Regions from separate parts of the Bacillus sp. DU-106 genome, predicted to be linked through region 1. Evidence: riboswitches for the same ligand, from Rfam matches in the RefSeq annotation. Region 1 holds a riboswitch; each other region holds the start of a gene.
What was found. A riboswitch is a leader RNA that binds a small molecule or an ion and turns the genes downstream of it on or off. The one in region 1 is predicted to bind S-adenosylmethionine.
Positions count from the first base shown of each region.

Region 2: linked by a shared signal. The riboswitch ahead of C3Y97_RS03990 (sugar ABC transporter substrate-binding protein) and the one ahead of mtnW (2,3-diketo-5-methylthiopentyl-1-phosphate enolase) in region 1 are both predicted to bind S-adenosylmethionine.
Region 3: linked by a shared signal. The riboswitch ahead of C3Y97_RS01840 (methionine ABC transporter ATP-binding protein) and the one ahead of mtnW (2,3-diketo-5-methylthiopentyl-1-phosphate enolase) in region 1 are both predicted to bind S-adenosylmethionine.

Region 1 covers NZ_CP026607.1:4,045,504-4,047,777, reverse strand. Annotated here, with positions in the region: gene mtnW (2,3-diketo-5-methylthiopentyl-1-phosphate enolase) at 1-1,000, opposite strand, end outside; SAM riboswitch class I at 1,065-1,170, opposite strand; gene C3Y97_RS20395 (pyridoxal phosphate-dependent aminotransferase) at 1,235-2,274, opposite strand, start outside.
Region 2 covers NZ_CP026607.1:764,741-767,014, forward strand. Annotated here, with positions in the region: gene C3Y97_RS03990 (sugar ABC transporter substrate-binding protein) at 1-791, opposite strand, end outside; SAM riboswitch class I at 880-985, opposite strand; gene C3Y97_RS03995 (NCS2 family permease) at 1,074-2,274, opposite strand, start outside.
Region 3 covers NZ_CP026607.1:333,156-335,429, reverse strand. Annotated here, with positions in the region: gene C3Y97_RS01845 (methionine ABC transporter permease) at 1-221, opposite strand, end outside; gene C3Y97_RS01840 (methionine ABC transporter ATP-binding protein) at 211-1,230, opposite strand; SAM riboswitch class I at 1,354-1,460, opposite strand; partial or broken gene C3Y97_RS01835 (cysteine hydrolase family protein) at 1,703-2,268, shown strand.

The DNA.
Region 1 (2,274 bases):
CAGAAAAGCTCTTCTTGAAAGATGCATCGTCTTCAGTTAAATATTTTGAGATAGCAAGAGCCTCCTCTTTTTCTAGCGCAACACTTCCGTATGGAGATGGGAATAATGAAAAGTCAGCCCCAGCATAACGTAGTAGCTTTCCAAGTAATAATGGAGATGAAACTCCATATAACTTGGATGCTGAATAAGCACCACTTACAGCAGGATGTGCCATAATAGGAACTGGGATTTCATCATCTTCTGCAAGTGATTGTAGTACATCTAGTCCGTAAGCAAATACGTTAAATAATAGAATATCAGCTCCAGCTTGCACTGCACGTTTAGCATTTTCTTTTAAATCAAAAGTTCGTCCTGTTAAATTTACGGCATATAACGTTTTATGTCCGTATGTTTCATATACAGATTGTAAAACTTCTTTTCCAGATACAATGCGTTTCGTAAGTGGTGTTAATGCATTTTCAAATAATATTTCATCATCTTTTACTATATCTACACCACCAATTGCTTGATCGCGTAATTGCGTTTTTAAATACCCAATGTTTCGTCCAATCATTCCTTTAAAAATACTCATTAAAAGGGGACGATCATGCACTTGTAAAAGATTTCGAATACCATCTATCCCGAATTTTGGACCAGGAAAATGTTTTTTTAACTCGTCTGAAAAAGTTAAGTCAATTAATTTTACTTCGCCATCAAGTGATAGCTTTCCAAATGTAGTCGTTAAAATCGCTGGTAAATCTGGACTGAAGTTTAATAGCGGATATTCGATTTTAATAATTCCGCGTTTTACTTTTTTACGTAAATACGAATTGGTATGTTCATGTTCAGCTAATTCCTCAACATGAATGACGTTGCCTTTATGCTGCTTTAATTGTTCTTGCAATAAGTGTGGCAAATGAGTCCAAGAGCCAATTGTTAAACCGAGTGCAATTTGCTCAGCTTTTTTTTCTAAGTTATGTGAATCATCATGGATTAAATACGTCGCTATAATTCCGCTCATTGTTATAACCTCCTAGTTAAATAAAAAAACCTCTCAGCTAAGGAGAGGTTTTTTTACAACCAGCTCCTTATCTGTCAGCGTAATGCTGCGAGAATTAGCACCGTGTCTACAATTGTAGATCGGTTGCCGGGTTTCGTCGGGCTCGTCCCTCCACCTGCTCTTGATAAGAAGTATTTAGAAATGTTTAAATTTTTAAGATAACTGAATTTTGTCAGATATTTTTCGTGTTGTCAATTACTTTTTGAAAAAATTTAATTTATCAATTCGATTAATGGCTTCTCGTAATCTATCTTCTGTATGTAAGAGACCAACACGGACATACCCTTCGCCATGCTCACCAAATCCAACACCAGGAGCAACTGCGACATGTGCTTTTTCTAGTAAAATATTAGAAAATTGCTCAGAGGTATATCCTTTTGGAACGGGAAGCCATGCAAAGAATGATCCTGTTGGAATGTCTACATTCCAACCAATTGAGTGACAGGCTGAAATAAGAGCGTTTCTTCGAGATTCGTAACTATTTACAAGGTCTATTACACAAGACTGTGAACTTAATAGCGCTTCTCGAGCAGCATCTTGAACTGCACCGAATATACTAACATACATATGATCTTGTAATAGGTTAATTGTTTCAATCACACTTTCATTCCCTACAGCAAAAGCGATGCGCCAGCCAGCCATATTGAAAGTTTTTGATAATGTGTAAATTTCAATTCCTATATTTTTCGCACCATCTGCTTGCAAGAAACTAACAGGTTTTTGACCATCAAATCCGATAGCGCCATAAGCAAAATCGTGAACAACTAATATATTATGTTTATTAGCAAAGTGAATGGTTGCATCAAAAAAATCTTTTGATGCAGTAGCACCGGTAGGATTATTTGGATAGTTTAAAAACATTAATTTTGCACGCTCTGCAATAGAGTCATCAATGTTCGTATAATCTGGTAAAAAGTTATTTTCTGCAATAAGTGGCATTCTTTCAAATTGTGCTTTTGCTAAAGCAACCCCGGATAAATAATCTGGATAACCTGGATCCGGAACGAGAATCGTATCACCAGGATTTGTAAAACAAATCGGTAATTCTACTAGTCCAGCCTTCCCACCAAACAAAATAGCAACTTCAGTTTTTGGGTTTAATTCGACGCCATATTCACGTTTATAGAATGTAGCCACGGCTTCCTTTAAGCTTTCATGTCCGCGAAATGGCGGATATTTATGATGAATGGTCTTTTCGGCAGCATCTTGTAAAGCTTTTACGATATGCTGCGGTG
Region 2 (2,274 bases), 2.1 Mb from region 1:
CCAGCTTGTTCAAGTGCTTTAACAGTCCCTTTAGCAAACTCATCCCACGAAGCGAAAATAGCTTGTAAATCGCCTTTTTTCGGATATTTCTTTAGTAAAGCTTCTACTTGTGTTTGTGTATCGAGTGGCGTGTTATTACTAGCAGTACCGAATCTTGCGATTTCTTTTATATTTGGATACCGTTTATAAAAAGCATCAATGATAACATTGCGACGTTCCATTGGAGCAAATCCGCCGACCCATACAACTGCGATATTTCCTTGTCCATTCAAATCTTCCGCTAATGTTTTTAATGATTTCCATGCAAGACTATAGTCATCTTGATCAATAATTGTCACACCTGGCAAGCGTAGATCGTTATCGAACGCAACTACGGGAATGTTCGCTTGTAACGCTTTTTCTACTCCAGGTTTTAGTGCTTCAGAACGGCCATGATCAATTAAAATACCATCCACTTTTGAATTAATAGCAGTATCTAAATTTGCAGCCATTTTTGCTAAATCGTTATCAGAATTGTAGACTTGTACACTGCCGCCAAATAGCTCAACTTGTTTTTTGACACCCTCAATATATTGAGAGGAAAAAGTTCCGATGGACATTTGCATAATTAATGCGATTTTTAATGGCTTCTTCATTTGGCTTGGAATTTCTGTTTGTAATTGATTTTCTACCGTTGTAGTCGCCTTTCTCACAGTTTGTTGCTTTTGTGAAGAGATAGTATCTTGTTCATTTGTACAAGCTGCTAATGTAAATAAGAGAAAAATAAGTACGATGGAACATAATTTTTTCATAAAAAAATCCCTCCTAAACTAAAAAGAGAGAGGAGGGAGTGAAAATAAAAAACGCCTTTTCATATAGAAAAGACGCCTTATCATATTACTCTTATCTTTCAACACAATGTGTTGTAAGAATTAGCACCGTGCCCATAAATGGGTCGGTTGCCGGGCTTCGTAGGGCTCATCCCTCCACCTGCTCTTGATAAGACATCCGATATTTAACTATTTTGAATTATTCCACAAACGAATGGTATTGTCAAACAGTATTTATAAAAAAATCCCTCAGGAAGAGGGATTTTAATGTGGTAAGAATATCAATTGATAAGCAAACAAAATTCCAAATACATATACAAGTGGGTGAACAGCACGGAATTTACCTTTTGCCACTTTCATAAGTGGGTATGAAATAAATCCAAGTGCGATACCTGTTGCGATACTTGATGTAAGTGGCATGCTTAAGATTACTAAGAATGCTGGGAATGCTTCATCAAATGCGTCCCAATCGATGTGGCGAACTGAACCCATCATAAGACTACCAACGATAATTAATGAGGGTGCAGTAATAGCTGATACACCAGAAACAGCACTTACTAATGGGCCGAAGAATGCTGCTAGTGCGAATAGAACCGCTACTGTAACAGTTGTTAAACCAGTACGACCACCAGCTGCAACACCAGCAGATGATTCAATGTAAGCTGTTGATGGTGTCGTTCCGAACATAGAACCAATAGTTGCTGAGAATGAGTCAGATAGAAGAGCTCGTCCTGCTTTTGGAAGCTTTCCGTCTTTCATAAATCCACCTTGTTGTGCAACGCCAAGTAATGTACCTGTTGTATCGAATAGTGTAACAAGGAAGAATGAGAATACAACGCCGTATAATCCGTAGTTAATTACGTCAGATACAGCAGTAATTGGATTTGAAACGATAATTCCTTCTGGTAAACCAGGCATTGATGTAACACCGTTTGAGAATGATAATTGTCCCGTGAAGAAAGCGATAATACCAGTTAATAGCATCCCGATAAATAGTGCGCCATTTACATTTAAAGACATAAGGACAATTGTAATTCCAAGTCCAGCTAATGCTAGTAGTACTGGAGCAGAGTGAAGATCACCAAGTCCAACTAAGTTTGCATCATTTTTTGTAACGATACCTGTTAAACGTAAACCGATAAAGGCGATAAATAGCCCGATACCAGCAGTAATTGCATGTTTTAAGTTTTCAGGAATTGCTTCCATTAATTTTGTACGGAAAGATGTAAATGATAGCAAAATTAAAATCATACCTGCTACGAATACAGCAGAGAATGCAATTGCGAAAGTCATGCCTTCATGCGCTTTTACAACAGAGTAAGAGAAGTAAGCATTTAATCCCATACCTGGCGCGATTGCGATTGGTAAGTTTGTAAAGATTGCCATAAATAATGTTCCGACAACAGCAGCGATAATTGTTGCTGTAAATGCTTGTTCAAATGGAACACCTGCATCTCCAAGGATA
Region 3 (2,274 bases), 1.7 Mb from region 1:
AAGATAATGAATGGTACCGGACGAATTGTATTAATTATGATGTTAAGAATAGAAAAGACCCATTTATTTTCTAAAAAGTTTCCTTTTCTCGTTACATATAAAAGTAAACCTAGCGGTATACCAAGAATTGTAGCAAATATAAGGGTTACAATTACCATTAAGAGGGTATCCCCCGTCGCATCTAGTATGCGCGGCCAAAATATACTCCAATCAACTCGCATGAGCTTCTACCTCCTTCAGCTGCACTTGCAGTCTTAGATGTTGTAATGCTTTTTGAATTTCCCTCTGCTCCCCTTGCAACTCTACAAGAAGATTTCCAAATAGCACATTTTGAAGTTCAATAATATTTCCGTACAGTACATTTACATCGACGTTATAGTTTTTTGCGATATATGATAGTACCGGCTGTCCTGTCTCCTCACCAGTAAATGTTAGACGATAAATTTGACCACCATTTTGAATTTTCGCTAGAACACTTTCCGGTAAATGATCATTAATGACAGAACGTACAAAGTTTTGAGTCGTCTTTGTTTTTGGTTGCGTGAAAACATCAAACAGTTTTCCTTCTTCAATAACTTTTCCCTTCTCCATTACAGCTACACGGTGACAAATTTCTTTCACAACATGCATTTCATGTGTAATAAGAAGAATTGTTAAATTGTATTCTCTATTTACTTTCTTTAATAAGTTTAGAATTTCTGTCGTTGTTTCTGGATCTAAGGCTGATGTTGCCTCATCACATATAAGAATATCTGGCGATGTCGCAAGTGCTCTAGCAATGCCCACACGCTGCTTTTGTCCACCTGATAGCTGCTCTGGGTAATAGTTTGCTTTATCTTCTAACCCTACAAACTTCAGCAGTTCATTTACTCTTTCTTTTATCTCATTCTTTGGTACTTTCGCTAACTTTAATGGATAAGCAATATTTCCAAATACTGTTCTTGAATTAAATAAATTAAAACTTTGGAAAATCATTCCGATTCTTTGTCTCAGTTTACGTAATTCTTTCGTCGATAATGATGTAATATCTTTATCATCTATTGAAATCGTTCCTGCCGTCGGTCTCTCTAACATATTTACTAAGCGTAATAACGTACTCTTTCCAGCGCCACTAAAACCAATAATGCCAAAAATTTCGCCTTTCTCAACTGATAATGTTACATCCTCCACCGCATGAACAGATTGCCCAGCTGATTCATACACTTTACTTACATTGTTAAAAGAAATCATTTTTTCCCCTCCTATATGCTGTAAAAACTTGAAGCAGAGCTTTCGAGGTAAAATAAAAAGTGCTCTCCTTCTTATCAACCATAAAGATAAGAAGGAGAGCACTTATATGTACTCGTTCACATCTTCTCATCTTCCAAGCCTTTATATGGCTTGCTGGAGTTAGCACGGTATTAAAAAAACCCGTTGCTGAGGTATCGTAGGGCCAGTCCCTCCACCTCTCTGGATAAGAATGTATCGATTTAATTGTCGTTTAATTAATTCTCATTATAGAACTCAGAATAATAAGAGTCAATACATTTTTTAGAAAAATATTAATTATTCCTTTATTAAAATTTTCAGATGAAAATTCATGAGAAAATAGTAACTTTCAAGGTTATTTAAAATTCTTCTTCCTCATATTTTTAAACAGGAGAATCTTCTCTACGAATTGAATAAATTTATTTGAATATGAAACTCGGAGGAAGATAAATATATGAAAACAGCTCTTTTACTCATCGATATTCAAAACGATTATTTTCCAAATGGAAAGATGGAATTGCGTAATCCAGTAGAAGCAAGCGAATATGCTAATCAGTTATTACAACACTTTAGAACAAACAGCGAACCTATTTTTCATATCCAACACGTAGCTATAAAAGATGACGCTACTTTTTTCCTACCTAATACAGAAGGTGTACATATTCACGAAAGCGTACGTCCACTTAGAGAAGAAACAGTTATAGTCAAACATTATCCAAATAGCTTCCGAGAAACTAATCTTCTAGAGCAATTAAAACGTTTAAATATTGAACATGTCGTTGTATGTGGGATGATGACTCATATGTGTATCGATGCTACAGTAAGGGCTGCATTCGATTTTGGCTTTCAATGTACCGTTATACATGATGCTTGTGCTACAAAAGACCTGTCTTTTAAGAACGCTACTATACCAGCTGTTTACATTCACAATACAATTTTAGCTAGTTTAAATGGCGTATATGCAAATGTAATAAGCACGCAAGAATTTTTAGCTACATAAAAAAACACTCCTTTCAGTGAGCAAAA